Regions from separate parts of the Kitasatospora sp. NPDC057015 genome, predicted to be linked through region 2. Evidence: predicted binding sites of a transcription regulator. Region 2 holds the regulator's gene; each other region holds the start of a gene.
What was found. Region 2 encodes HrcA, which represses chaperone genes, less so after heat shock. Its sites were predicted from a motif close to TTNGCACTCNGNNNNNCNGAGTGCNAA; they were not measured.
Positions count from the first base shown of each region.

Region 1: the regulator HrcA is predicted to act here: its motif matches at 3,268-3,294, upstream of groL (chaperonin GroEL).
Region 3: the regulator HrcA is predicted to act here: its motif matches at 1,732-1,758, upstream of groES (co-chaperone GroES).

Region 1 covers NZ_JBHUSG010000003.1:232,619-242,215, reverse strand. The annotation lists gene ACFTWP_RS04345 (glucosyl-3-phosphoglycerate synthase) at 1-245, opposite strand, end outside; SAM riboswitch class I at 425-556, shown strand; gene thrC (threonine synthase) at 574-1,875, shown strand; gene ACFTWP_RS04335 (MoaD/ThiS family protein) at 1,905-2,183, shown strand; gene ACFTWP_RS04330 (cold-shock protein) at 2,856-3,059, shown strand; gene groL (chaperonin GroEL) at 3,451-5,073, shown strand; gene ACFTWP_RS04320 (hypothetical protein) at 5,176-5,532, shown strand; gene ACFTWP_RS04315 (hypothetical protein) at 5,576-6,211, opposite strand; gene ACFTWP_RS04310 (PadR family transcriptional regulator) at 6,334-6,681, shown strand; gene ACFTWP_RS04305 (hypothetical protein) at 6,678-7,619, shown strand; gene ACFTWP_RS04300 (copper homeostasis protein CutC) at 7,738-8,424, shown strand; gene ACFTWP_RS04295 (HelD family protein) at 8,582-9,597, opposite strand, start outside.
Region 2 covers NZ_JBHUSG010000019.1:1,190-10,786, forward strand. The annotation lists gene ACFTWP_RS19340 (PDZ domain-containing protein) at 1-2,294, opposite strand, end outside; gene ACFTWP_RS19345 (16S rRNA (uracil(1498)-N(3))-methyltransferase) at 2,519-3,268, opposite strand; gene dnaJ (molecular chaperone DnaJ) at 3,528-4,667, opposite strand; gene hrcA (heat-inducible transcriptional repressor HrcA) at 4,741-5,832, opposite strand; gene htpX (zinc metalloprotease HtpX) at 6,085-7,005, shown strand; gene ACFTWP_RS19365 (hypothetical protein) at 7,061-7,645, shown strand; gene ACFTWP_RS19370 (DUF3097 domain-containing protein) at 7,808-8,644, shown strand; gene hemW (radical SAM family heme chaperone HemW) at 8,772-9,597, opposite strand, start outside.
Region 3 covers NZ_JBHUSG010000005.1:141,040-150,636, forward strand. The annotation lists gene ACFTWP_RS07005 (methyltransferase domain-containing protein) at 1-1,167, opposite strand, end outside; gene ACFTWP_RS07010 (hypothetical protein) at 1,272-1,577, opposite strand; gene groES (co-chaperone GroES) at 1,901-2,206, shown strand; gene groL (chaperonin GroEL) at 2,323-3,954, shown strand; gene ACFTWP_RS07025 (LysR family transcriptional regulator) at 4,085-5,086, shown strand; gene ACFTWP_RS07030 (WhiB family transcriptional regulator) at 5,425-5,751, opposite strand; gene ACFTWP_RS07035 (response regulator transcription factor) at 6,305-6,916, shown strand; gene shbA (RNA polymerase sigma factor ShbA) at 7,479-8,036, shown strand; gene guaB (IMP dehydrogenase) at 8,513-9,597, shown strand, end outside.

The DNA of each region.
Region 1 (9,597 bases), on a different contig from region 2:
ACCACGACCAGTTCGTCGACCAGCGGGAGACGCTCCATCAGCTCCCGGCGGATCGTCGAGACGATGGCGCCCACCGTGGACTCCTCGTCCAGGGCGGGCAGCACCACGCTGATCGTGCCGGCCCGGCCGGCCGCCTCCTTGGCGGCGAGCAGGTCGCGCACCGGTCGGTCGGCCGCGCTCCAGGACCGGCGGCGCAGCCAGGAGGCCACCTCCGGGAGAAGCGCGGGGGGCAGCTCGGCAGGCACGGCACACTCCTTGGTGGGCGCCCTCGATGGCGCGCGTCGGTGGGGCACTTCGCGTCGGTCGGGCATCTCGCGTGGCGGACGGACCGCTTCACGGTTGACGCCTTCGGATACAGTCTTCGTACAGCGCTTAGACCTTCGCACGCCGGGGTCGCCCGCTGCGCAGGACCACAACTTCACAGAGCTCATCCAGAGGGACTGAGGGAACGGCCCGTCGACGTCCCGGCAACCTTCTCGCACGGCCGTTTCGCGGCCCGGCGGGACAGGTGCCAATTCCGTCCTGTGGCGCGCCCGCGTCACGGGGAAGATGAGGAGAGAGGCCTCCGCCATCATGGCTATCACCGCGACCAACGCTTCCGGCGCCGCAGACGTGACCGACTCCGTCGACCTCGGCCCCGCCATCGCACTCTCCTGTCGCGAGTGCGGCACCCGCTTCCCGCTCGGCCCGAGTTTCGCGTGCCTGGAGTGCTTCGGCCCGCTGGAGATCGCGTACGACTTCGGCTCGGCCGGCGCGGACGAGCTGCGCAAGCGGATCGAGGCCGGCCCGGCGTCGATCTGGCGCTACGCCCCGCTGCTGCCCGTCCCCGCGGACGTCGCCTCCAAGCCGAACCTGAACCCGGGCTGGACCCCGCTGGTGAAGGCCGACAACCTGGGCCGCGAGCTCGGGTTCACCGCGCAGCTGCACGTCAAGGACGACTCGGGCAACCCGACGCACTCGTTCAAGGACCGCGTGGTGGCCTGCGCCATCGAGGCGGCCCGCGCGTTCGACTTCACCACCCTCTCGTGCTCGTCGACCGGCAACCTGGCCGGCGCGGTGGGCGCGGCGGCCGCCCGGGCCGGGTTCAAGTCCTGCGTGTTCATCCCGCACGACCTGGAGCAGGGCAAGGTCGTCATGGCCGGGGTGTACGGCGGCGAGCTGGTCGGCATCGAGGGCAACTACGACGACGTGAACCGCTTCTGCTCGGAGCTGATCGGCGACCCGGCCGGCGAGGGCTGGGGCTTCGTCAACGTCAACCTGCGGCCGTACTACGGCGAGGGTTCCAAGACCCTGGCGTACGAGATCTGCGAGCAGCTGGGCTGGCGCCTGCCGGAGCAGATCGTGATCCCGATCGCGTCGGGCTCGCAGCTCACCAAGATCGACAAGGGGCTGCAGGAGCTGATCAAGCTCGGCCTGGTCGAGGACCGCCCGTACCGGATCTTCGGCGCCCAGGCGGAGGGCTGCTCCCCGGTGTCGGCCGCCTTCAAGGCGGGCCGTGACGTGATCCGCCCGGTCAAGCCGAACACCATCGCCAAGTCGCTGGCCATCGGCAACCCGGCGGACGGCCCGTACGTGCTCGACATCGCCCGTCGCACCGGCGGCGCCGTCGAGGACGTCACCGACGCCGAGGTGGTCGAGGCGATCAAGCTGCTGGCCCGGACCGAGGGCATCTTCGCCGAGACCGCGGGCGGGGTGACCATCGGCGTGCTGAAGAAGCTGGTCGAGACCGGGCAGCTGGACCCGGCGAAGGAGACGGTCGCGATCAACACCGGCGACGGTCTCAAGACCCTGGACGCGGTGGCCGACGCCGGTCTGACCGTGACCATCCGCCCGACGCTGGAGTCCTTCCGGTCGGCCGGCCTCGCGTCCGCCTGATCCCCCATCACGCTAGGAGAGCCACCGCCATGAGCGCCAACGTCCGCATCCCGACCATCCTGCGCACCTACACCGGCGGCGCCGCCGAGGTGGCCGCCGAGGGCGCGACCCTCGCCGAGGTCATCGCCGACCTGGAGAAGAACCACGCGGGCATCGCCGCCCGCGTGCTCGACGACACCGGCAAGCTGCGCCGCTTCGTCAACATCTACGTCAACGACGACGACGTGCGCTTCGCCGAGGGCCTGGCAACCGAGATCAAGGACGGCGCCAGCGTGTCGATCATCCCCGCGGTGGCCGGCGGCTGCTGACCGCCCCCGCCGCCCGCGCCGGCACCCGCCGGCGCGGCCCCGCAGGTCCCGTCCGCCGGGCCGCTCCGTCCCGCCTTCCCCGGTCGCCCCGGGAGGGCCGGCGGGGCGCCGGTGGACCGAGCCGCCTTCGTGTCCGGAATTCAATTCTCCGGTCGTGAAGGCGGCTCGCCGCGTTGGGGTGGGAATTCGGCCGTCCGAGGCGGAGTAAAGTGTCGGACAGCTGATGACCGGGCCCCCTCCCCCGCCAGCCGATCGCCGCCCCCGTGGGCGCCCCGCACGTTCGTGTCCCGTCCGGCCGCTGAGACCGGCTCACATGTCGTGCCCGTGAAAGATGTCAGGCAGGCGTCAGAATTCCGGCCGCTATTTGCGGCATTCGTCCGCTATGCCCGGCGTGATATGCCGAATTTCTCCGCATGCATCCCGTATTGCGCCTCGACGGCTGCCGCGAATTCCCGCTGGCTGGGCCTGTTGCAGAGGGCTTCGATACGGATACATTCAGCCGCGATCGACGCATTCACCCGCTCGACGACCACCGTCCGGTGGCCCATGGCGGGCGGCTGCGGCGTGCACGGCTGCGCTCAGGGGGGGTTCCCCGGGCCGGCCTCAAACCAGACCCGGGCCCGCGACCTGCGGGATCCGTGAAGGGCCAGCACAGCACTAGGGGAGTTCGGAATGGCTCAGGGCACCGTCAAGTGGTTCAACGCGGAGAAGGGCTACGGCTTCATCGCGGTCGACGGTGGTGCGGACGTGTTCGTCCACTACAGCGCGATCCAGATGGACGGCTACCGCACCCTCGAGGAGGGCCAGCGGGTCGAGTTCGAGATCTCCCAGGGACAGAAGGGCCCGCAGGCGGACATGGTCCGCGCGGCGGTCTGACCCTTCCGGACCCAGGAGCCTCGGCTCGGCCCACGGGCTGGTGATCCGCTTCGACCGACGGGCCCGTACGACGTGAGTCGTACGGGCCCGTCGGCATGTCCGGCCCGGGTCGTGCGTATCGGAGGCGTCGGCGGGCGGCCCGGCGGGCGGCGGGGGCCGCGGGAGCGGCGCGGGCGGGGCGACGCGCCCGGCCGGATCGTGGGTGGGGCTTGCACTCGCCATGCCGGAGTGCTAATCATTGGCGTTAGCACTCACAGCTTGAGAGTGACAACGGACCGGGTCGGTGAGGCCCCCGGGAGCGGTAGGGGAAAGGACCCCCGCACACCAGGGCCGTCCGTCGCGGGCACCTTCCGGTCCGAGCATTCACCGCCGTCTCGGAGGACCACTTCACATGGCAAAGATCATCGCGTTTGACGAGGAAGCTCGCCGCGGCCTTGAGCGCGGGATGAACCAGCTTGCCGACGCTGTCAAGGTGACGCTCGGCCCCAAGGGTCGCAACGTCGTCCTTGAGAAGAAGTGGGGCGCCCCCACGATCACCAACGACGGTGTCTCCATCGCCAAGGAGATCGAGCTCGAGGACCCGTACGAGAAGATCGGTGCCGAGCTCGTCAAGGAGGTCGCCAAGAAGACGGACGACGTCGCTGGCGACGGCACCACCACCGCCACCGTCCTGGCCCAGGCCCTGGTCAAGGAAGGCCTTCGCAACGTCGCCGCCGGCGCCAACCCGATGGCCCTGAAGCGCGGTATCGAGAAGGCCGTCAAGGCCGTCTCGGACCAGCTGCTCGCCCAGGCCAAGGACGTGGAGACCAAGGAGCAGATCGCCTCCACCGCCTCCATCTCCGCCGCCGACACCCAGATCGGCGAGCTCATCGCCGAGGCGATGGACAAGGTCGGCAAGGAAGGCGTCATCACCGTCGAGGAGAGCAACACCTTCGGTCTGGAGCTCGAGCTCACCGAGGGCATGCGCTTCGACAAGGGCTACATCTCGGCGTACTTCGCCACCGACCTGGAGCGGATGGAGGCCTCCTTCGAGGACCCCTACATCCTGATCGCCAACTCCAAGATCGGTTCGGTCAAGGACCTCCTCCCGCTGCTGGAGAAGGTCATGCAGAGCGGCAAGCCGCTGGTCATCATCGCCGAGGACGTCGAGGGCGAGGCCCTGTCGACCCTGGTCGTGAACAAGATCCGTGGCACCTTCAAGTCCGTCGCCGTCAAGGCCCCGGGCTTCGGTGACCGCCGCAAGGCCATGCTCGGCGACATCGCCATCCTCACCGGTGGCACCGTCATCTCCGAGGAGGTCGGCCTCAAGCTGGAGAACGCCGGCGTCGACCTGCTGGGCACCGCCCGCAAGGTGGTCATCACCAAGGACGAGACCACCATCGTCGACGGTGGCGGCGACAGCGACCAGGTCGCCGGCCGGGTGAACCAGATCCGCGCCGAGATCGAGAACAGCGACTCGGACTACGACCGCGAGAAGCTCCAGGAGCGCCTCGCCAAGCTGGCCGGCGGCGTGGCCGTCATCAAGGCCGGCGCGGCCACCGAGGTGGAGCTCAAGGAGCGCAAGCACCGCATCGAGGACGCCGTCCGCAACGCGAAGGCCGCCGTCGAGGAGGGCATCGTCGCCGGTGGTGGCGTCGCGCTGCTGCAGGCTTCGGTCGCGTTCGACAAGCTGGAGCTCGAGGGCGACGAGGCCACCGGTGCCAACATCGTCCGCGTGGCGCTGGAGGCCCCGATCAAGCAGATCGCGATCAACGCCGGCCTCGAGGGCGGTGTCGTGGTGGAGAAGGTGCGCAACCTCCCCGCCGGTCACGGCCTGAACGCCGCCACCAACGAGTACGTCGACCTCATCGCCGCGGGCATCATCGACCCGGCGAAGGTCACCCGCTCGGCGCTGCAGAACGCCGCCTCCATCGCGGCGCTCTTCCTCACCACCGAGGCCGTCATCGCCGACAAGCCCGAGAAGGCCGGTGCCCCCGCGGGCGGCGGCATGCCGGGCGGCGACATGGACTTCTGATCCCTCCGAGGATCAGTCGCTCTTGAGCGAGGGCGGTTCCCTTCGGGGAGCCGCCCTCGCGGCGTTCCCGGGCCCGGGCGGCGGCTGCGGGAGAATGGACGGATGTCCAGCTCTGAAATCGAAGCAGCCCTGCACAAGGCGAGGGCGCTGATCCTCGCCGACCTCAGCGCCCGGGACGTGGCGGACGCCACCGTGGTCTCGCTCGTGGAGGACGCCGTGACCCACCGGCGCTGGTGGCTGGAGCAGTGGCCGGACGGCACGGACTTCGTGCTCGGACTGGTGGCCCAGGACGTCCAGGACGCGCTGCTGGAGGCCTACGGCCGCTGGCCGCTCTGCCCCTCCTGCGCGCAGGACGGCGATCCGCACGCGTTGAGCGTCGAGCCCGAGCTGGGGCCCGACCCGCACTGGGTCTGCGGCAAGGAGGCCACCGTGGTCGCGACGGTCGGGCAGCTGACCTGATCCCGAGCGCCCGCCCCGCCCGCCGACGGGCGGGCGGAGGCCGCTACCCCTCCAGGCGGCCGAGCTCCGCCGCCAGGTTGGCCCGGGCCGCGGCGTCGAAGCGCTCCAGGGCGGCCGGGGTGCGGTAGAGCGCGGGCAGGGCCAGCAGCTGCCGCAGGATCGCCGCCCGGCCGGCCCGGAAGTCCTCGTCCGGCACGAAGGCGTACTCCTCGCGGACGGCGGCGGCGTAGGCGGTGTACGCCTCGGGCGTTGCGCCGAGGACGGCCAGGTCGGCGTCGCAGAGCACCTCGCCGTCCCGGTCGCCGGGCTCCGGCCGGTGCGTGACGGTGAGCCGGACCAGCCGGGCGACCTGCGCCACCCGTGCGGCCGGGAGCCCCGCCTCGGTGAGCGCGCGGACGGCCAGCGCCGCGCTGCGCTCCTCGTTCTCGGAGCGGTCCGGCTTGTAGACGGCGTCGTGGAACCAGGCCGCCAGCCGGACGGCGTCGGGGTCGTCGGCGTACCCGGCCAGGGCGTCGACGTGGTCGAGCACCGCCCGCAGGTGGTCGGTGGTGTGGTACCTGCGCTGCGGCTCGGCCCAGCGCCCCAGCAGGTCGCGTCCGTACGGCTCGGGGTCGACGGTGGCGCCGCAGCGGCGCAGCAGGGCGGACCAGCGGTCGGTGAGGGCTTCGGGCGACGGCATGGGGACATTGTGGCCCGGCGGCCGGACGGGCCGTCGGGCGCCCCGGCGGCCCGCATCACGGGGCCCGGCGGCCTGCTGATTCTGCTGGACAGCATATGTAGTTCGCCGATATATATAGACCTATGACAGAACGCTCCATGCAGGAGCCGACGCTGCTTCTGCTCACCGCTCTCGCCGATGCCCCGAGGCACGGCTACGCGCTCATCCAGGAGATCGCCGCGATCTCTGGCGGCCGGGTCCGGATGCGCACCGGCACGCTCTACGGCGCCCTCGACCGGCTGCTCCAGCAGGGCCTGATCAGGGTCGAGAGCGAGGAGGTCGTCGACGGCCGGGCCCGCCGCACCTACGCGCTCTCCGACACCGGCCGCACCGCGCTCGCCGCCGAGGCCGACCGGCTGCGCGCGGTGGTCGCCGAGGCGGACCGCCGGCTGACCGTCATCCGTCCGAGGATCAAGGGGGCCTTCGCATGACCGACTCCGACACGGCGCTGCGCGCCGCACTGCGGTGCTACCCCGCCGGCTACCGCCGCGAGCGCGGCGAGGAACTGGCCGCCGTCTTCGCCGACTCCACCGCCGGGGCAGGGCGCGCCGCCACCCTGTGGGAGGCCTTCGATCTGGGCGCCTACGGGCTGCGGCTGCGTACCGGGCTGACCTCCACCGGGCTGCCCGGTCGGGCGCTGGCCGCGGTCGCGCCGTTCGCGGTCGGTGCGGCGGCCGGTCACGCGGCGCTCGTCCTGCTGGTCACGGCCGTCGGGGGGCTGCCCGACCCGCGTGCCGGCGGTGGGACCTGGCTGCTGCTCGCCCTGCTCGCGGTGCTGCCGGTGCTGGCGGTACTGGGTGTGCTGTTCGGCAGTTGGAAGCCGGCCCGGCTGCTGGCACTGCCGACCGCCACCGTGGCGCCGGTCGCGGTGGTGCTGGGGTACTGGGCGGTCACCCGGGAGATGCCGAACATCTCGCTGCTCGTCAGGATGTCGGCCTTCTCGGTGCCGGGCGTGCTCTGGGGGCTCAGCGTGCCGGCCGCGCCGGCGGAGCTGCTGGGCCGGGTGACCGGGCGTCAGCGCCTGATCGTCCTGGGGGGTTTCCTGTTCGGCGCGGTGCAGAGTGCGGCGCCCGGCCTGTCGCGTTTCGGGACGGCCGGTGGCGTCGCGCCGCTCCAGCTGCTGATGCTCGGGGCGGCCGTGCTGGCGTACGTCGGGATTCGGCGCGGGCAGGTGCTGCCGCTGGCGCTGCTGCTCGTACTGGCGCCCCCGGCGCTCGGGATCTTCGCCGTCGAGGCGGGCAACACCCTGGGGTCGAGCCGGGTCCTGTTGCCGTTCGCGCTGCTGGTGGCGGCCGGGGTGGCCGTCGCCCTGCGGCTGACCCGGCCGAAGGCGCCGGAGGTGACCGGCTCGCGGTCGGTGGCGGAGTAGGGGGCCGTCCCCCGGAACGCGGGTGTGCGGCGGGGGCGGGCACCCGTGCCGGTGGAGTGGCCGATCCGTCGGCCGTGGGGGCTCGCCGCCGGGCGGGGTGATGTGGCAGGCTACCGATATGTCTAGACCAATCTTCGAAGTCATCGCGCTGACCGCCCAGGATGCCCGGGCCGCCGTAGCCGGCGGAGCCGACCGGCTCGAACTGGTCACGGACATGGCCGCCGACGGACTCACTCCCTCGGTGGAGGACTTCGCCAAGATCCGCGCCGCCGTGGACATCCCGCTGCGGGTCATGCTGCGCATCCGGGACGGCTTCGCGCCCGGAAGCGTGGACGAGCTGCGGGCGCGCGCGGCCGAGCTGCGCGCCGAGGGGGCGGACGAGTTCGTCTTCGGCTTCCTGGACGCCCAGGGCGCACTCGACCCCGCGGCCACCGAGGCGGTGGCCGAGGCCGTCGCCGGCTGCCGCTGGACCTTCCACCGGGCGCTCGACCACAGCGCCGACCGGGCCGCCCTCCGGGCCGCCGTCGGCGACCTGCCCGGCCTGGACACCTTCCTCACCTCCGGCGCGCCCGCCGGGGTCGACGCCGGCCGGGAGATCCTGGCCGCCGAACTGGCCCGGGCCGGCGAGCCCGGCTACCGCCAGCGGATCCTGATCGGCGGCGGCCTGCGCGCCGAGCACGTCCCCGGCCTGCGGGCGGCCGGTTTCGACGCCTTCCACGTCGGCGGCGCGGTGCGGACCTCCGGCTGGGACTCCCCGGTGGACGCCGCCAAGGTCGCCGAGTGGCGGGCCCTGATCGACGCCTGAGCGCCCCTGACCGACGCCCGACGACCCGCCCGGACGGCCCCGGCACGAGCGAGCACCCGCGCCCGTACGTGCCGCCCGACCGCAGGCGTGACCGGTGGTGCCACCGCAGGGGGCGGCCGTGCGACGGCCGCCCCCTGCGCGCCGTCGGGCGCCCGGGTCAGCCCGCCGCGGCGACGGCGGCGCCGGCCGCCAGCTGCTCCGGCAGCGGCCGGGCGTGCAGCACGGTGAGACCGGAGACGGCACGGGTCAGCGCCACGTACAGCCGGCGCAGGCCGGTCCGCTCGTCCGGCTCGCCCGCCACCACCTCGGCGGGCTCGTCCAGCACCACGTAGTCGTACTCCAGGCCCTTGGCCAGCGAGGCCGGCACCAGCGTCAGCCGGGACTGCGAGGTCGTCTCGTCGCCGGGGGAGAGGTAGCCGAGGCCCGCCGCCTCCAGCGCCGCGGCCAGGGCCGGGATCCGGGCGTCGGCGGCGATCAGGCCGGTCGAACCCTCCCGGGTGAGCATCTCGCGGCAGGCCTCCAGCACGGCGCCGTCCAGGTCGTCCTCGACCCGGGCGACCACCAGCGAGCCGGGCGCGTCACGCACCGAGGTGGCCGGGGCCAGACCCGGGGCGATCGCCGGCAGCAGGCGCGAGGCGTACGCGATGACCTCCTCGGGGACCCGGAACCCCTTGGTCAGCTCCTCGACGTGGGCGCCGGCCTTGCCGAGGTGGCGCAGCGCCTCCGGCCAGTCGGCGGTGGCCCACGGGGTGGTGCCCTGGGCGAGGTCGCCGAGGACGGTGGCCGAGCCGGTGCTGCAGCGACGCCCGACCGCCCGGTACTGCATCGGGGAGAGGTCCTGGGCCTCGTCCAGCACCACGTGGCCCAGCGAGGGGGTGCGCTGCACCAGGTCCGTCGCCTCGTCGATCAGGACGGCGTCCGCCGGCGTCCACGGGGCCGTCCGCACCGAGCGGCCGGGCTTGGCCCGGAGCACCGCGCGCTGCTCCTCCTCGTCGAGGACGCCCTCCGCGCAGGCGGCCAGGAACTCCGGCTCGTTGAGCAGCCGGTGCACCAGCTTCGTCGGGTCGACGGGCGGCCAGCAGGCCTTCACCACGGCCTTGACCTGGGCGTTCCTGGCCACGGCGTCCTGCACCCGGTCGTCCGGGGCCTCGCCGCCCTGCTCCATCTTCAGCA
Region 2 (9,597 bases):
GCCGCCTCGGAGCCGGTGCCGTGCGGGGTCACGTACGCGTGCGAGGTGCCCAGCTCGCCCTGGACCTCCCAGAGCAGGTCCACCAGGTCGTCGTGCGAGCCGAGCCGGTCCACCAGCGGGCGGTAGCGGGCCAGCGCGCCCGCCCAGTCGAAGCCGCCCATGTCCGCACGCCAGAAGTTGTCGCGCATGATGCGGCCGTTCTCGTCGAACATCTGCCGCCACTCGGCCGCCGGGTCGACGGTGACCCGCAGCCGGGCGAGGTCGACGTCGGTCTCGTCGTCCTCGCCGGAGGCCTTGTGGTCGGCCGGGACGATCCGCAGCCGCCCCTCGTCCAGCACGGCCAGCCGGGCACCGTCACCGGTGACCGAGAAGGCGTCCAGCCCGGAGACCAGCTCCTCGGCGCGCAGCTTCTTGAAGTCGAAGCGCTCCAGCACCGGCCGGGGCCGCTCGTCCTCCAGCGAGGCCGCCTCGTCGCCGAGCTCGCCGACCAGCGGCAGCCGCGTCCAGAGCACGCCGTCCCTGGCCGCGCGCAGGCTGCCGAACCGGCCGCCCTCGACCGGGAAGGGGATGATCCGGTCGGCGATGCCGTCCAGGTCGACCCGGGTGACGGGGGTGGCCTCAGGACCGTCCTCGGCGTCCGCCTTCTTGCCCTTGGCCTCGTCCTCCTCGCCGCCGAACGGCCGCCCGGCGCGCTGCGGGCCGAACGGCGACGGGGTGTCGGCCGCCAGCGTGATCAGGTACGGGCGGCAGCCGTTGGGGAAGGACAGGTCGAAGACGTGCGCGTCGTACACCGGGTCGAAGTTGCGCACCGACAGGAACGCCAGGTGCTTGCCGTCCGCCGTGAACGCGGGCGAGGTGTCGACGAAGCGCTGCGGGGTGGCCTCGCCGACCGACCGGGTGGCCAGGTTGGCCAGCACGATCTGGCGCAGCGACCACGGGCCGAGCGCGGGCTGCGACCACGCCAGCCAGGCCGAGTCCGGGCTGAACACCAGGCCGTTGACCTCGCCGTCGGTGCTGCGGGCCAGCTCGTGGACGGCGCCGTCGGCGAGCGTGACCAGCAGCACCCGGCCGTCGTGCGCCGCCACCGCCAGCTGCTTGCCGTCCGGTGAGACGGCGAGGCCGAGCACCCGGCCGAGCCGGCCGGCGGCCAGCCGGCGCCGCTCGGCGCCCAGCACGGCCGGCGCGTACTCGATCGCGTCGTCGCCCTCGGCGTCCGTCACCCACAGCACGCCCTGCGCGCCGTCCTCGCCCGGCACCACCCGGGCCAGCCGGGCGCGGACGCCCGGCGTCTCGTCCAGCACCCGGGCCGGGCCCTCACGGTGCGTCAGCCAGTGCACGCCGCCGCGGACGACGACGGCGCTGGCCCGGCCGGTGCGGTCCGGGGCGGCCGTCTCCAGCCAGTGCGCGGCGCTCACCGGGCGGGGCCGGCGGCCCGTCGCCGGGCCGGCCAGCCGGATGTCCAGGCGGCGCGGCTCGGCGCCCTCCAGGTCGTCCAGGATCCACAGGTCGCCGGCGCTGTGCCAGACCACCCGGGTGCCGTCCGTGGTGGCGTTGCGGGCGTAGAAGCCGTCCTGCGAGGCGGTGTGGGCGCGCAGGTCGCTGCCGTCGGGGAGGCTGGAGTACAGCCGCCCGTCGCCCTCGTGGTCACTGAGGAAGGCGATCCGGCCGCCGACCCAGAGCGGGGACTCGATGTTGCCGTCCAGCCCGGCGTGCACCCGGGCGAACTCCTCGGAGCCGATCCAGAGCTTGCCGGCCGTGCCGCCGCGGTAGCGCTTCCAGTGCGCGGGCTCGCGGCTCCAGGCGCTCAGCAGCAGCACCCTCCCCCCGTCCCCCGGCTCCTGCGCCAGACCGCCGACCGGCCCGTACGGCAGCCGGGCGGGCTCCCCGCCGTCCAGCGGTACGGCGAACGCCCAGGTGCGCCGCAGGGTGGCCTGCCCCGCGGTGGTGGTGGCGACCGGGCGGCCGTCCGCGGTCCAGCCGCGCAGTCTGGTCTGGCCGCTGCCCCAGTAGGTGAGCCGGCGGGAGGGGCCGCCCTCGGCGGGGGCCAGGTGGATCTCCGGGGCGCCGTCGCGGGTGGAGGTCCAGGCGATGTGCCGGCCGTCCGGGGAGAACCTCGGGTGCGAGACCGGGACCTGATCGGCGGTCAGCCGCCAGGCCCGGCCGCCGTCGAGCGGGGCGAGCCAGATGTCGTTCTCGGCGACGAAGGTGATCAGGTCGCCGTGCAGGTGGGGGTGGCGCAGGTACGCGCCGGCGAGGGTGCTGTGGGCTTCGGTCACGGGCGTCACTTTATGCATGTGCACGCACAGTGCGAAGCGTTTTCTTCGACAGCGAACCCGGGCGGGCGAGGGCCGCGGCGGTGCCCGCCAGCGCCCTCCCGGCGGGCGGGCGGGGGCGGCCGGTCGGGTACGATCCGCCGCCCGGGAACGGCCGCCGGGCGACCCCGGCCGGTCCGGCCCCGAGGGTCGAGCCCGGCGGGTCCGGCGCGGCGGATCAGGACCGGCGGATCAGGACCAGCGGATCAGGACCAGCGTCCGGTCCGACCCAGCAGCAGCGCGCCGGCCGCCACCCCCGCCGTCGAGGTGCGCAGCACGGACGGGCCGAGCCGGTACGGTCCGGCGCCGGCCTCGGCGAAGGCGGCCAGCTCCTCCGGGGAGACCCCGCCCTCGGGGCCGACGATCAGCACCAGGTCCCCGGCGGGCGGCAGCGCCGCGGTGGCCAGCGGCTGCGCGCCCTCCTCGTGCAGCACGGCGGCGAACGCGGCTCCGGCCAGCAGCGGGGCCAACTGGCGGGTGGTCATCGGCTCCCGGACCTCGGGGAAGCGCAACCGGCGCGACTGCTTGCCCGCCTCGCGGGCGGTGGCCCGCCACTTGGCGAGCGCCTTGGCGCCGCGCTCGCCCTTCCACTGGGTGATGCAGCGCGAGGCCGGCCACGGGATCACCACGTCAACGCCGACCTCGGTCATGGTCTCGACGGCGAGTTCGCCGCGGTCGCCCTTGGGGAGCGCCTGGACAACCACGATCCGCGGGGACGGCTCGGGCTCCCGGCGCACCGCGCCGACCGTCACGTCGACGGCGTCCTTGCCGTGCACGGCCGCGACCGTGCCGTCCACGCCGAGGCCCAGGCCGTCCGCGAGGGTGACCGCCTCCCCGGGCTCCAGCCGCTTGACCGCGGCCGCGTGCCGGCCCTCGGGACCGTCCAGGCGGACCACCGCGCCGGGGGCGGCGCCGCTGAGCCGCGCGGAGTCGGTGACGAACACGGGTGCGGTCATCGGGGTCTGCCTCCGGGGCTGGCGCTGCGCTGCTGGTGTGCGGGTGCGGGTGCGGGTGCGGGGTGGGCTGTGGGTGGGCGGGGTGGGAGCACCGGACAGGGGGCCGGTGGGCGCGTGGGGCTCTCGACGCACCCGGGTGGCGTACACGGCCGCCGGGGGCGCACAGAGGCCGGCTCACGCCGGGGTGACAGCGGCCCGCGCCCCCATGTACGGGGTCGCGGGCCGCTGCTGTGCTCGGTGTCCGGGCCGGCTCGGCGGCTCAGCGGCCGTTGAAGGCGTCCTTCAGCCGCGAGAACAGCCCCTGCTGGCCGGGCGCGAAGGTCCCCGAAGGGCGCTCCTCGCCGCGCAGCAGCGCCAGTCGGCGCAGCAGCTCCTCCTGCTCGGGGTCGAGCTTGGTGGGCGTCTGCACCTCGACGTGCACTATCAAGTCGCCCCGGCCGCCGCCGCGCAGGTGGGTGATGCCCCGGCCGTGCAGCGGGATCGACTGTCCGGACTGGGTGCCGGGCCGGATGTCGACCTCCTCCAGCCCGTCCAGGGTCTGCAGCGGCACCTGGGTGCCGAGCGAGGCGGCCGTCATCGGGATGGTGACCGTGCAGTGCAGGTCGTCCCCGCGCCGCTGGAAGGTCGGGTGGGCGGTCTCGGCGATCTCGACGTACAGGTCGCCGGCCGGGCCGCCGCCGGGGCCGACCTCGCCCTCGCCGGCCAGCTGGATCCGGGTGCCGTTGTCCACACCGGCCGGGATCTTCACCGTGAGGGTGCGGCGGGCCCGGACCCGGCCGTCGCCGGCGCACTCCGGGCACGGGGTCGGCACGACGGTGCCGAAACCCTGGCACTGCGGGCACGGCCGCGAGGTCATGACCTGGCCCAGGAAGGACCGGGTGACCTGCGAGACCTCGCCCTTGCCCCGGCACATGTCACAGGTCTGCGCCGAGGTGCCGGGTGCGGCGCCCTCACCGGAGCAGGTGGTGCAGGTGACGGCGGTGTCGACCTGGAGTTCCTTGGTGGTGCCGAACGCGGCCTCCTCCAGGGTGATCTCCAGCCGGATCATCGCGTCCTGGCCGCGCCGGGTGCGCGAGCGTGGCCCGCGCTGGCCGGAGGCGGCGCCGAAGAAGGCGTCCATGATGTCGGAGAAGCCGAAGCCCGCCGCGCCGGCGCCGAAGCCGCCCGCGCCGCCGCCGTTCGGGGAGAGGGGGTCGCCGCCGAGGTCGTAGACCTGGCGCTTGGCCGGGTCCGAGAGCACCTCGTAGGCGGCGTTGATCTCCTTGAACCGCTCCTGCGTCTTCGGGTCCGGGTTGACGTCCGGGTGCAGTTCACGGGCGAGGCGCCGGAACGCCTTCTTGATCTCGTCCTGCCCCGCATCCCGTCGGACGCCGAGTACCGCGTAGTAGTCCGTGGCCACCAAATGCTCCGCTTGTTCCGCCTCTAGAAGTGCTGCGACTGGTTGTCACCGTTGGAGGTCCAACGGCGCTGTTCTACGACTCGGCCAGGATCTGGCCCACGTACCGTGCCACCGCACGCACCGCCCCCATTGTGCCCGGGTAGTCCATCCGGGTCGGACCGATCACTCCCAGCTTTGCCACACTCTCGTCGCCCGAACCGTAACCGACCGAGACCACCGAGGTGGAATTGAGCCCTTCGTACGCGTTCTCCCGGCCGATTCGGACCATCATCCCGGCGTCGGCGGTCTCGCCCAGCAGGCGGAGCAGGACGACCTGCTCCTCCAGCGCCTCCAGCACCGGCCGGATGGTGAGCGGGAAGTCGTGCCCGAAGCGGGTCAGGTTGGCCGTGCCGGCCAGCATGATCCGCTCCTCGTTCTGCTCGGCGAGGGCCTCGAAGAGGGTGGCGAGCACGGTGGTGACGGTCGGGCGGTCGGGCGCCTCGAAGGCCGCCGGCAGGCCCTCCAGCAGCTCGGGGACGTCCGGCAGGCGCTGCCCGACGGCCCGGGCGTTGATCCGGGCCCGCAGGTCCGCCAGGACGGTCTCGCCGACCGTGCCCGGGCAGTCGACCATCCGCTGCTCGACCCGGCCGGTGTTGGTGATCAGGACGAGCATCACCTTGGCCGGGGCCAGCGCGACCAGTTCGATGTGCCGCACGGTCGAGCGGGAGAGCGAGGGGTACTGCACCACCGCGACCTGCCGGGTCAGCTGCGCGAGCAGCCGCACCGTACGGGCCACCACGTCGTCCAGGTCGACCGCGCCGTCCAGGAAGTGCCGGATCGCACGCCGCTCGGGCGCGGTCATCGGCTTCACCTCGGCGAGGCGGTCGACGAAGAGCCGGTAGCCCTTGTCGGTGGGGATCCGGCCGGCGCTGGTGTGCGGCTGCTGGATGTAGCCGTCCTCCTCCAGGGCCGCCATGTCGTTGCGCACGGTCGCCGGGGAGACCCCGAGGCTGTGCCGCTCGACCAGCGCCTTGGAGCCGACCGGCTCCTCGGTGCCCACGTAGTCCTGGACGATCGCACGCAGCACCGCGAGCTTGCGGTCGTCCAGCGGACGCACGTCCAGCTGCCTGCCGTCGAGGTGCCTGCCGTCGGACTTGCGATCGTCCGCCCTGCGCTCGTTGGCCATGGGCACGCACCTCCGTCTTCGCACGTTGTCCGTTATGACTTGGTCTGGGCCGCTCTGTGGATCACCAGTTCCGGGCCTCTGGCACTCAGGACAGTCGAGTGCCAGAACCGTACCTGCCAGTGTAAGGCCCGGGCCCGACGGCAGGAACGGCCCGTCGGTGGTGATCCTGCACGCACCGCCCCGCGCGGGGTGATGCCGCCCGCCCCGCCAGGTGGCAGCATCGAAGGCAACCGGCGAATGCGAGGAGCAGCGATGTCGACCTCAGGCCAGCACACCCGATTCACCCCCGACCGCGGACTGACCAGCCGGATGGTCGCCACGATGTTCGTGATCGGTCTTCTGTACGTGGGCTTCACCGGTGTGCTCATCGCGCTGTTCCGCGGGGCCTGGCCGATCATCGTGCTGATCTCGGGCGGGCTGTTCGTGGCGCAGTTCTGGTTCAGCGACAAGATCACCGAACGGGCGATGGGCGCCCACGAGGTCACCCCCGAGCAGTTTCCGCAGCTGCACGGCACCATCGACCGGCTCTGCGCACTCGCCGACATGCCCAAACCCAGGGTCGCGGTCTCCCAGAACGACATGCCGAACGCCTTCGCCACCGGCCGCAAACCCGAGAAGTCGGTGGTCTGCGTCACCACCGGCCTGCTGCGCCGGCTGGAGCCGGAGGAACTGGAGGGCGTCCTCGCCCACGAGCTCTCGCACGTCGCCCACCGGGACGTCGCGGTGATGACGGTGGCCGGGTTCCTCGGCGTCCTCGCCGGGGCGATGACCCGGATGGCCATGTACGGCGGCCTGATGGGCGGCAACCGCAACAGCAACGACCAGAACGCCGCCATCGCGATGCTGATCATCCCGCTGGTCTCGATGGTGGTGTACGTCATCAGCTTCCTGCTCACCCGGCTGCTGTCCCGCTACCGCGAACTGGCCGCCGACCGGGCGGCCGCCCAGCTGACCGGCCGGCCCAGCGCGCTGGCCTCCGCCCTGACCAAGGTGACCGGCCAGATCGCCGCGATCCCCACCAGGGACCTGCGGCAGGCCCAGGCCTACAACGCCTTCTACTTCGCCCCGGCGCTGAGCGCCCGGGAGACCGCCAGCCAGCTGCTGTCCACCCACCCGTCGCTGGAGAAGCGGCTGGAGCAGCTCGCCAGGATCTCCACCGACCTCAACCACTGACCCGCCCGCACCACCACCGCACCTGACGACACGCCGTGCGACCGGAGGGGACCCCGTGGGATTCCTGGACACCCTGTTCGGCCGGAGCAAGCCGGTCCGGCCCGACCTCGACCAGCTGTTCGGGGTCCCCTCCGCGGCGCTCACCCTGGAGGCCGCCGCCGGGTTCCGGCCGACCGGACTCGGCTCCGTCTGCTTCGCCGCCGTCGAGGGCGGCGCCTTCGGCGAGGTGGAGCGGCAGGTCCGGGCGCTGCTCGACGCCGACACCGACCGCGGCGGCGTCCCCGTGGAGGCCAGCCAGGACGGCTACGGCTACTCCTGGCTGCTGGCCCGGCACACCCCGGAGGAACTCCCCGAACTGGTCAACGACCTGCACGCGGTGAACAGCGAGCTGGAGGCGAACGGATTCGGCCCGCAACTGCTCTGCTCGCTGGTGGCCTTCCGCAACGACGCCGGCCAGGCGCTCGCGCTCGTCTACCTCTACAAGCGCGGCACCTTCTACCCGTTCGCACCGATGCCCGGCGGCGGCGAGAAGCGCAACAGCCCGCTGGAACTCCAGATCAAGGCCATGCTCGGCAACGACCTGCGGGTCGAGTCCGACCTCTCCCGCTGGTTCCCGGTCTGGGGCGCCCCGGGCCTGTGAGGCCGCCCGGAAACCCGCCGGACGCCGCGGCGCTGACGCACCGTACGGCGCTGGCGGAGCAGCCGGCGGCCGTGCTGTCGGCGGTGGCACCGGACGCGGGCCGGACGGGCCGGTGCGCGTGCCCGGCGGCCGGGGCGGCGGCGGGTTTCGTATAGTCCGAGGATGCGCAGCAGGAGTTACGGCCCGGACCTGACCCCGCCGTGGAAGCGGCAGCAGCCCGCCCCGGAGGTGCCCGCCGAGCGGGACCTCGTGGTGGAGGAGGCGGCCACCGGCTTCTGCGGGGCGGTGGTGCGGTGCGAGAAGACGGCCGAGGGGCTGACGGTCACGCTGGAGGACCGTTTCGGCAAGCACCGGGTGTTCCCGATGGGCCCGCGCGGCTTCCTGCTGGAGGGGCGGGTCGTCACCCTGGTGCGCCCGGCCGGCGCCGCGCCCGCGCCCGCCAAGGCCCCCGGCCGGACGGCCTCCGGATCCGTGGCGGTGCCGGGCGCCCGGGCCCGGGTCGCCCGGGAGTCGCGGATCTACGTCGAGGGCCGGCACGACGCCGAACTGGTCGAGCGGGTCTGGGGCGACGACCTGCGGATCGAGGGCGTGGTGGTGGAGTACCTGGAGGGCATCGACGACCTGCCGGCGATCGTCGCCGACTTCGCCCCCGGCCCGGGTCGGCGCCTCGGCGTGCTGGTCGACCACCTGCTGCCCGGCACCAAGGAGCACCGGATCGCCGGCCAGGTGACCGGCGCCTGCGTCCTGGTGGTCGGCCACCCGTACATCGACGTCTGGGAGGCCGTGAAGCCCGCCAGCGTCGGCATCCCCGGCTGGCCGCAGGTGCCGCGCGGGGAGTCCTGGAAGGAGGGCGTCTGCCGCCGGCTCGGCTGGCCGGTGGACACCCCGGCCGCCTGGAAGCGGATCCTCGCCTCGGTGAACTCCTACCGGGACCTCGACCCGGCCCTGCTGGGCCGGGTCGAGGAACTGATCGACTTCGTGACGCTCACCGAGGACTGAGCGGCCTCGGATCCCGCCGGAGGGTCTCAGGCGCAGGTCTGGAACTCCGCGGTGTCCAGGACGACGCCGAGCACGTCCACCGGGTCATCACAACTCCCTCGGACGGCCGCTCCCACGTCAACGGGATTCAGTCCACGAGGTCACGCACGACGCCGTCCGCCAGCAGGCGCCCCTGGAGGGTCAGCACGGCGCGGCCGCCGTCGAAGGCGGCGGGGTCGAGCAGGCCGTCGGCCAGCGCGCGGTGGGCGGCCTCCAGGCCCGCCGGGGCGAGCAGGTCGAGCGGGCAGCCCTCGACCAGGCGCAGCTCCAGCAGGATCCGCTCGACCCGGCGGTCCGCCGCCGGGAGGACCTCCCGGCCCTGGGCGGGGGTGCGGCCCTCGGCGAGGGCCCGGGCGTACGCGGCCGGGTGCTTGGCGTTCCACCAGCGGACGCCGCCGACGTGGCTGTGCGCGCCGGGGCCCGCGCCCCACCAGTCGGCGCCCGTCCAGTAGAGCTCGTTGTGCCGGCAGCGGCCGGCCTCGGTGGTCGCCCAGTTGGAGACCTCGTACCAGGAGTAGCCGGCCTTGCTCAGCGCCTCCTCGGCGATCAGGTAGCGGTCGGCGTGCACGTCGTCGTCGATCATCGGCAGCTCGCCGCGCTTGACCCGGGCGGCGAGCTTGGTGCCGTCCTCGACGATCAGGGAGTACGCGGAGACGTGGTCGGGGCCGGCGCCGATGGCGGCGTCCAGCGAGGCCCGCCAGTCGTCGTCGGACTCACCGGGGGTGCCGTAGATCAGGTCCAGGTTGACGTGCTCGAAACCCGCCGCCCTGGCCTCGGCCACGCAGGCCTCGGGGCGGCCCGGGGTGTGGTGGCGGTCCAGCAGCTGCAGCACGTGCGGGCGGGCGCTCTGCATGCCGAAGGAGATCCGGTTGAAGCCGCCCTCGCGCAGCTGCGCCAGGTAGGCGGGGTCGACC
Region 3 (9,597 bases), on a different contig from region 2:
CGACACCGGCCGGGCCAGCATCATCAGGTGCCCGTCGCCGACCCGCGAGAGGATCACGGTCACGCTGTGCGGCCCCTGCGGCTTCAGCTTGTGGCGCAGTTCCTCCGGGGTCATGGAGAGGCCGCGCTTCTTGATCACCACGGTGCCGACGCCGCGCTCGCGCAGCAGCGACCTGAGCTTCTTCACGTTGAACGGCAGCACGTCGGTGAGCTCGTAGGCGTGCGCGTAGCGGGTGGCCACCAGCCGGTCGGAGGTCACGTACGCGATCATCGGGTCGATCAGCCGGCCCCCGACCTCGCGGGCGACCTCGGCGACCAGGTGGGCCCGGATCACGGCCCCGTCCGGCTCGTAGAGGTAGCGCCCGACCGGGCCGGCCGGCGGGTCGGGCAGGTCGCCGCCGGTCAGGGTGCGGTCGTGCGGCAGCAGGGTCGCCCGGTGCCGGTCGGCGGCCTTCGTCCCGAACCAGAGCACCGCCTCCTTCACGTCGCCGTGGTCGGAGACCCACTCGGCCTCGGCGTCCTCGGGCACCAGGTCGTGCGGGATGCCGGGGGCGATCTTCAGCGCGCCGACCGGGGTGCGCCGGCCCGCCTCGATCGCCCAGGAGAGCGGTGGGGAGTACGCCTCGGGGTCGAAGACCCGGCCCTTGGTGGTCCGTCGGGCGGGGTCGGTGAACACCGCGTCGTAGCCCGTCACGTCGATCTCCGCGACGTCCGCGCAGCGCACCTCGATCAGCCCGGACAGGCCGAGCGCCGCCGCGTTGGCCGCGGCGGCCGCGCAGGCCGCCGGGTCGCGGTCCACGGCCAGCACCGCGATCCCCTCCCGGGCCAGGGCGACGGCGTCGCCGCCGATCCCGCAGCACAGGTCGGCCAGTCGCCGGACGCCCAGTGCCGCGAACCGCCTGGCCCGCCACTCGGCGACGCTGCGCCGGGTGGACTGCTCGACGCCGTTCGGCGTGAAGTACATCCGCCGGGCGTCGTCGCCGAACTTGGCCTCGGCGCGCTGCCGCAGCCGGGCCTGGGCCAGGGCCGCGGAGACCAGCTCCGCCGGGTGGTCGCGGCGCAGCCGGGTGGCCAGCGCCAGTTCGTCGCCGGGTGCGTAGTCGCGCAGTTCGGCGAGCAGCGACTGGCCCTCGGGGGTCAGCAGGGCCTGCAGGTTCTCGGTCTCCACCCGCCCATTCTCGCCGCCCGGCGCCGCCTCGTGCGCCCTACTCGCCCGGGCGGAGCCCGCGAAGCCCGCCCGGCCGGCGACCGCGAGGCCGGCCCGGCCCGCGGTCAGAGTGCGGAGGTCAGCAGCAGCAGGGCGACCGGCAGCAGGGCGGCCGCCACCGGCAGGACCCGGAACCCGGCCCTCCTGGAGTGGACGGTCACCAGGACGGGCGGTGCGAGGGCGAGCAGCGGGCCGACGACCAGGAGGGCGGCGACCCAGGCGCCGCCCCCGCCCTCGGAGGCGCCGAAGGCCAGGGCGAAGGTCAGCAGGGCGGTTCCGGCGACCAGCAGGGCCTCCATCGGCAGGACGACGAGGGTCAGCAGCAGGTCCAGGCGCAGCGGCCGGTGGAGTCCGGCGGGTTCGGCGGTCATGCCGTCGAGTCTGTGGCCGGGCGGGTGCCGGGCGCCTGAGTACGGCTACTCAACCCGGTGTGGGGTCGCCCCGGTCGGGGGCGGCTCCGCGCGGCGCTCCGCACCCTGCCGACCCGTACGCACGTGCGGTCGCCGGAATCTCCCGGCCGCGCCGTTGGCACTCTGGTTGACTGAGTGCTAACGGCGCCCTATGGTCGTTCCTGGCACTCCCCACCGGGTGAGTGCTAACACGGTGAAGCGTGTCTGACCCCCGCGACGGCAGACACGCAGGCACCACAACTACCTGTAAGACAACCCCGTAATCTCCGAAGGGGAGCTCGGACGTGACCACCAGCAGCAAGGTTGCCATCAAGCCGCTCGAGGACCGCATCGTGGTCCAGCCGCTCGACGCCGAGACCACCACGGCCTCCGGCCTGGTTATCCCGGACACCGCCAAGGAGAAGCCCCAGGAGGGCGTCGTCCTGGCCGTCGGACCGGGTCGCTTCGAGGACGGTCAGCGTCTTCCGCTCGACCTCGCCGTGGGCGACATCGTCCTGTACTCGAAGTACGGCGGCACCGAGGTGAAGTACAAGGGCGAGGAGTACCTCGTCCTCTCGGCCCGCGACGTTCTCGCGGTCATCGAGAAGTAAGACCTCACGGGCCCGCGGGTCCGTATCCGCCCCGCCCCGGATCCGTGTCTTCACCGACAGGGGCCCGGGGCGCGGCTGTTGGCTCACGTATTCAGTAACCCCTGAGGAACGGGAACATGCCGAAGATTCTGCAGTTCGACGAGGACGCCCGCCGCTCGCTGGAGCGCGGCGTGAACAAGCTGGCCGACACGGTCAAGGTGACCATCGGCCCCAAGGGCCGCAACGTCGTCATCGACAAGAAGTTCGGCGCCCCGACCATCACCAACGACGGCGTCACCATCGCCCGTGAGGTCGAGCTCGACGACCCGTACGAGAACCTTGGCGCGCAGCTCGTCAAGGAGGTCGCCACCAAGACCAACGACGTCGCCGGTGACGGCACCACCACCGCCACGGTGCTGGCCCAGGCCCTGGTCAACGAGGGTCTGCGCAACGTCGCCGCGGGCGCCGGCCCGGCCGCCCTGAAGAAGGGCATCGACAAGGCCGTCGCCGCCGTCTCCGAGCACCTCCTCTCGATCGCCCGCGAGGTCGACGGCAAGGACGACATCGCCGCCGTCGCCGGTCTCTCGGCGCAGGACTCGCAGGTCGGCGAGCTCATCGCCGAGGCGATCGACAAGGTCGGCAAGGACGGTGTCATCACCGTCGAGGAGTCCAACACCTTCGGCGTGGAGCTCGACTTCACCGAGGGCATGCAGTTCGACAAGGGCTACCTGTCGCCGTACTTCGTCACCGACGCGGAGCGTCAGGAAGCGGTCCTGGAGGACCCCTACATCCTGATCAACCAGGGCAAGATCTCCTCCATCCAGGAGCTGCTCCCGCTGCTGGAGAAGATCCTGCAGGGCGGTGCCTCCAAGCCGCTGCTGATCATCGCCGAGGACGTCGACGGCGAGGCGCTGTCCACCCTCGTGGTGAACAAGATCCGCGGCACCTTCAACGCGGTGGCCGTCAAGGCCCCCGGCTTCGGTGACCGCCGCAAGGCGATCCTGGGCGACCTGGCCACCCTGACCGGTGCCACCGTCATCTCCGAGGAGGTCGGCCTCAAGCTCGACCAGGCCGGCCTGGAGGTGCTGGGCACCGCCCGCCGCGTCACCATCACCAAGGACGACACCACGGTCGTCGACGGTGCCGGTGACACCGAGGCCGTCGCCGGTCGCGTCGCCCAGATCAAGGCCGAGATCGCCAACACCGACTCGGACTGGGACCGCGAGAAGCTGCAGGAGCGCCTGGCCAAGCTGGCCGGCGGTGTCTGCGTGATCAAGGTCGGCGCCGCCACCGAGGTGGAGCTCAAGGAGCGCAAGCACCGCCTGGAGGACGCCATCTCGGCGACCCGTGCCGCGGTCGAGGAGGGCATCGTCGCCGGTGGTGGCGCCTCTCTCGTGCACGCGCAGAAGGTGCTCGACGGCGGCCTGGGCCTGTCCGGCGACGAGGCGACCGGTGTCGCCGTCGTCCGCAAGGCGCTCGCCGAGCCGCTGCGCTGGATCGCCCAGAACGCCGGTCTCGAGGGCTACGTCATCACCCACAAGGTGGCCGAGCTGGAGGCGGGCTTCGGCTACAACGCCGCCACCGGCGAGTACGGCGACCTGCTGAAGGCCGGCGTCATCGACCCGGTCAAGGTCACCCGCTCCGCTCTGGAGAACGCGGCCTCGATCGCCTCGCTGCTGCTCACCACCGAGACCCTCGTGGTGGAGAAGCCGGCCGAGGAGGAGGCCTCCGCGGGCCACTCGCACGGCGGCCACGGCCACTCGCACTGACGCCTGACCGTTGACCGGAGGCCCGGTCGCGCCCCATGGGGTGCGGCCGGGCCTCCGGCGTACTGCTCCAATGTTCAACCACATATCAGGATAATTTTGCCAATGGCAAAGAGTGCCTTATAACTGAGGCATGATCGAGGCCCGCCATCTCCGCGTCCTGCGTGCCGTCGCCCGCACCGGGTCCTTCTCCGCCGCCGCGCGGGAGCTGGGCTGCACCCAGCCCGCCATCAGCCAGCAGATGAAGGCCCTGGAGAAATCCGTGGACACGCCGCTGGTGGTCCGGGTCGGGCGGGGCATGCAGCTCAGCGAGGCCGGCCGGGTGCTCCTGAAGCACGCCAACGGCATCCTGGCCGGACTCTCGGCGGCCGAGGAGGAGGTCGCCGCGATCGCCGGGCTGCGGGCCGGGCGGGTGCGGCTGGTGTCCTTCCCGACCGCGAGCTCCACCCTGGTGCCTCCCGCGGTCGCCGAGCTGCGGAGCACCCACCCGGGGCTGCGGGTGTCGCTGGTCGAGGCGGAGCCGACCGAGTCGCTGGCGATGCTGCGCGGCGGCGAGTGCGAGGTCGCGCTGGCGTTCCGGTACCCGGACTCGCAGGGCGCGGCGACCGTTCCCGCCCCGCACGGCACCCCGCGCGAGGCGCGCGCCGAGGCCGTCCTGGAGGCGGCGGCCGCCGCGGCCGCCAACGACTGGTCCGACCTGGTGGTCCGCCCGCTGCTGGACGACCCGCTGGTCGGACTGCTGCCCGCCGGGCATCCGCTGGCCGACCCGGCGGGCGAGCGGCCGGTGGAGCTGGCCGAGCTGTCGCAGGAGCAGTGGATCGCCGGCTGCCCGCAGTGCCGCGGCCACCTCGTGGAGCTCTGCGCGGCCGCCGGCTTCGAGCCGCGGATCGACTTCGCCACCGACGACTACCCCGCGGTGGTCGGCCTGGTCGCGGCCGGCCTCGGGGTGGCCGTGCTGCCGGGGCTGGCGCTGGACTCGGTGCGCCAGGAGGGCGTGTCGCCGGTCGGGCTGCGGGCCGCCACCGGTGAGCCGGCGCTGCGCCAGGTGGTCGCCCTCACCCTGCCGGACCTCGCGGAGGTGCCGGCCGTGGCCCTGATGCTCGACCGGCTGGCGGGAGCCGCCGCCCGCCGCTGACCCGCCGCGGACCCGGGCCCGGAGGGGGCGAGGGCCCGGGTCGGGCGGGTGCCGTGGTCGCGGTGCCGTGGTCGGTGGCACCGGGAGGGGCGCCGCAGGGGTCGGGACGCCGCGCAGGCCGGCCGGCGCCGGGGGTGTCGACGGGTGTTCGGGGATGGTCGGCGCATCATCAGGTCGGGCATCGGATCAGAGCATCGGATCAAAGCATCAGGTCAGGTCATCAGGTCAGGTCATCAGAGCAGTGCATGAGGGCAGTGCACGAGGGCAGTGCATCTGGTCGAGGTCGGGCACGGGGAAAGCCGTGAAGAAACGTTTCCTCACGGTGCGGCGACGGTCGTCTAGCGCCGTACGCCCGACGGCATCGTCAGCGGGACCTCGGCCAGGCGGTTGCGCGATCGGCCCATCATCTCCTCGCGCTCGTCCTCGGTGAGGCCGCCCCACACGCCGTACGGTTCACGGACCGCCAACGCGTGTGCCGCGCACTCGGTGCGTACCGGGCAGCGCATGCAGACCTCCTTGGCACTGGCCTCGCGCGAGCTGCGCGCGGCGCCGCGCTCGCCCTCCGGGTGGAAGAAGAGCGAGCTGTCCACGCCTCGGCACGCGGCGGAGAGCTGCCAGTCCCAAAGGTCCGCGTTGGGGCCGGGGAGGCGGGAAAAATCTGCCATGGCTCATTCCCTTCAAGGGCTCGTCGGCCCCGCGCCGGCCCGGGGATCGCTCGGCTCGGCTCGGCGGGGCTTCGGTGCGCTGGTGTGGACACCTGGAAATATGACTTAAGGCAACCTCATGGACAAGTCACCCACAGAGTGACACAACAGTCAATGACCATACAAAAGCTATAAAAACGGGCAAAGTGGGCATGTGGTTTGGCGGGCGGACACGTGGCGATCGAGTGGCCGGTGCGGGTGTGCGGTCCCGTACCGGCGTGCGCGTCGCGCGCCTACCGCGCACCAGCTGCAGAAAAGTGCGGCGCGCGCCCCGCGATGCGGCCGATCCGTGATGGGTTGGCCACGTACAGTGGTGGAGATGGCCCTGAAGGCCGTAACTCATTCGAGTGACGGTCGTTGGATGTGCGGAGGCGGTTAGCGGGCGCCGGACGTCGGGAACGATCGCGGGGAGAACCGGCGATCAGCACGAGGTCTGTCGCCAATCGGCCGTGTCGGAGAGATTCGTACCAGCCAGGAGGCTCAACGTGACGCGGATCAGCAGCGGAGGACGGTCATGACTTCCGTTCTCGTTTGCGACGATTCCCCGCTCGCCCGCGAGGCGCTTCGCCGCGCGGTCGCGACCGTACCCGGTGTCGACCGGGTCACCACCGCGACGAACGGTGAGGAGGTCCTCCGCCGCTGGGTGGCCGACCGCTCCGACCTCGTCCTGATGGACGTCCGGATGCCCGGACTCGGCGGCGTCGAGACGGTGCGGCGGCTGCTGTCCGCCGACCCGGGCGCGCGCATCATCATGCTCACCGTCGCCGAGGACCTCGACGGCGTCGCCCTGGCGGTGGCCGCCGGTGCGCGGGGGTACCTGCACAAGGACGCCTCGCGCGCCGAACTGCGGGCCACCGTCACCCAGGCCCTCGCCGACCCGACCTGGCGGCTCGCCCCGCGCCGGCTGCGCAGCCCGGACATGGGCGCGGCGCCGACCCTGACGGCGCGTGAGATCCAGGTGCTGGAGGGCATGAGCCACGGCCGCAGCAACGCGGAGATCGGCCGGGAGCTCTTCCTCTCCGAGGACACCGTGAAGACGCACGCCCGACGGCTGTTCAAGAAGCTCGGCGCCTCGGACCGCGCGCACGCGGTGGCCCTGGGGTTCAGGTGGGGCCTGGTGCGCTGACCGGCCCCGGTCGGGCTCCCGCGGCACCCTCCTCGCGATTCCCCTCGCGCAGACGTGTGACGTTACGGTCCCGAGGTTGCACCATGGAGGAGTGGAGCACCTCGGGGACCAGCGGACAGGCACTGCGGCGGACGACGCAGCCGCAGGACACTCGGCGGACGGCGCGGCAGGCGGGACAACCGACGGCGGCGGGGCGGGAGGCGGCACGGTGCACGACGGTCCGGTGCACGACGGTCCGGGGCTCGACCCGCCCGTGCCCACCGTGCCCCGGGACGGCGGCCGGCCGGTACTCGGTGTGGCGGCGGCAGCGCATAACGTTCCGGTGCACAACTCCGGACGCGGTGCCATGTTTTCCGGTCCGACCAGGCACCATGGACCGATGCGCGACGACGTTGACCCCGCTCCCCGCGGGGCGGGCCCAGAGGAGGCCGGGCTCTCCGGCCCGGGTCGGGAGTCGCCGTACGCCGACGGCCCGTCGGCGGAAGAGGTCGACCGGGAGCCGCACGCCGCCCCGGGCGGCGAGGAGCGCCCGCCCGTTCTGGGGGCCGCCGGATCGCCGCTGATGGCCGACCTGGTCGCCGCCGCCGTGCGCGGCGAGGGTCCGGCCATCGACACCCTGCTGGCCTACGTCCACCCCCTGGCGCTGCGGTACTGCCGCGGTCGGCTGGTCCGGCTGCCCGGCGGTGCGCGTCATCACGTGGACGACATCGCCCAGGAGGTCTGCGTGGCGGTGCTCTGCGCCCTGCCGCGCTACCGGGACCAGGGCCGGCCGTTCGAGGCCTTCGTCTACGGCATCGCCGCGCACAAGATCGCCGACCTGCAGCGGGCCGCGATGCGCGGGCCGGGATCGACCGTGATCCCGCCGGACGACCTCCCCGAGCTGCCGGACGACGCGCTCGGCCCCGAGGAGCGCGCGCTGCTCAGCAGTGACGCCGCCTGGGCGAAGGAGCTGCTCTCCAACCTTCCGGCCCGTCAGCGCGAGCTGGTGCTGCTGCGGGTGGCCGCCGGCCTGTCGGCGGAGGAGACCGGCGAGGTGCTCGGGATGTCGCCGGGCGCCGTCCGGGTCGCCCAGCACCGGGCGCTCAGCCGGCTGCGGGCGCTGGCGGAGGAATCCTCCTGACGGCTGGGCCTCCCGCGCTCCGGCGCGGCCCGCGGTCGACCGTCTCCCGTGTTCCGGCGTGTCCCGCGCTCCGTGTTCCGGCGTGTCCCGCCCCCGGGCCGCCGAACGCCGGCGCCCGCCGGACTTTCCGGGCATCCCGGAACGCGGCGTGATCGTACCGGCACGTACGGACCGTGGAATCACCCACGTGTGATCAGTGTTGTCAAGGGGGCGCGAGTCGGCATTCCCGGTGCCAGTACCATGGGGTATCGGCGCCTGGGCTGGTCGCCAAAGTTTCGTGGGTGCGGACGGGGTTCCCCTGGAGGTTCCTCCAAGGCACCGAGCGTTTCGGTGGCCTGTGCCTGTGCCGGTGAGCGCGCGGGTGTGACGGGGCCGTACCACGGTCGGTCGTCCGCCCGAGCGAGGATCAGTGCGCCCCCACCCTCGACCGGGCGCATTGCAATGGATTCGGCCGGCCACGGAAGGTAACCCCCAAGATGCCCATCAACGACGGCGTCAACGCCGCAGGCGTACCCGAGAAGTTCGCGATGCTCGGACTCACGTACGACGACGTCCTGCTGCTGCCCGGGGCCTCCGAGGTGCTGCCGAACCAGGTGGACACGTCCTCGCGCGTCTCCCGCAACGTGCGGGTGAACATCCCGCTGCTCTCGGCCGCCATGGACAAGGTCACCGAGTCCCGGATGGCGATCGCGATGGCCCGTCAGGGCGGCGTCGGCGTCCTGCACCGCAACCTGTCGATCGAGGACCAGGTCAACCAGGTCGACCTGGTCAAGCGCTCCGAGTCCGGCATGGTCACCGACCCGATCACGGTCGGCCCGGAGACCACCCTCGGCGAGGCCGACGCGCTCTGCGCCAAGTTCCGGATCAGCGGCGTGCCGATCGCCGACGAGGCCGGCCGGCTGCTCGGCATCGTCACCAACCGCGACATGGCCTTCGAGTCGGACCGCAGCCGCAAGGTGCGCGAGATCATGACGCCGATGCCGCTGATCACCGGCAAGGTCGGCATCTCCGGCGAGGACGCGATCGGGCTGCTCCGCCGCCACAAGATCGAGAAGCTGCCGCTGGTCGACGACGAGGGCCGGATCAAGGGCCTCATCACCGTCAAGGACTTCGTCAAGGCCGAGAAGTACCCGAACGCCGCCAAGGACGCCGAGGGCCGCCTGCTGGTCGGCGCCGCCGTCGGCGCCAGCGCCGAGGCCTTCGACCGCGCCCAGGCGCTGGTCGGCGCCGGCGTGGACTTCCTGGTCGTCGACACCTCGCACGGCCACAGCCACAACGCGCTGTCCTGGATCGCCAAGATCAAGGCCGCCGTCGGCATCGACGTCGTCGGTGGCAACGTCGCCACCCGCGACGGCGCCCAGGCGCTGATCGACGCCGGCGTGGACGGCGTGAAGGTGGGCGTCGGCCCCGGCTCCATCTGTACCACCCGCGTGGTCGCCGGCATCGGCGTCCCGCAGGTCACCGCGATCTACGAGGCCGCGCTCGCCTGCCAGGCGGCCGGTGTGCCGGTGATCGGCGACGGCGGCCTGCAGTACTCGGGCGACATCGGCAAGGCGCTCGC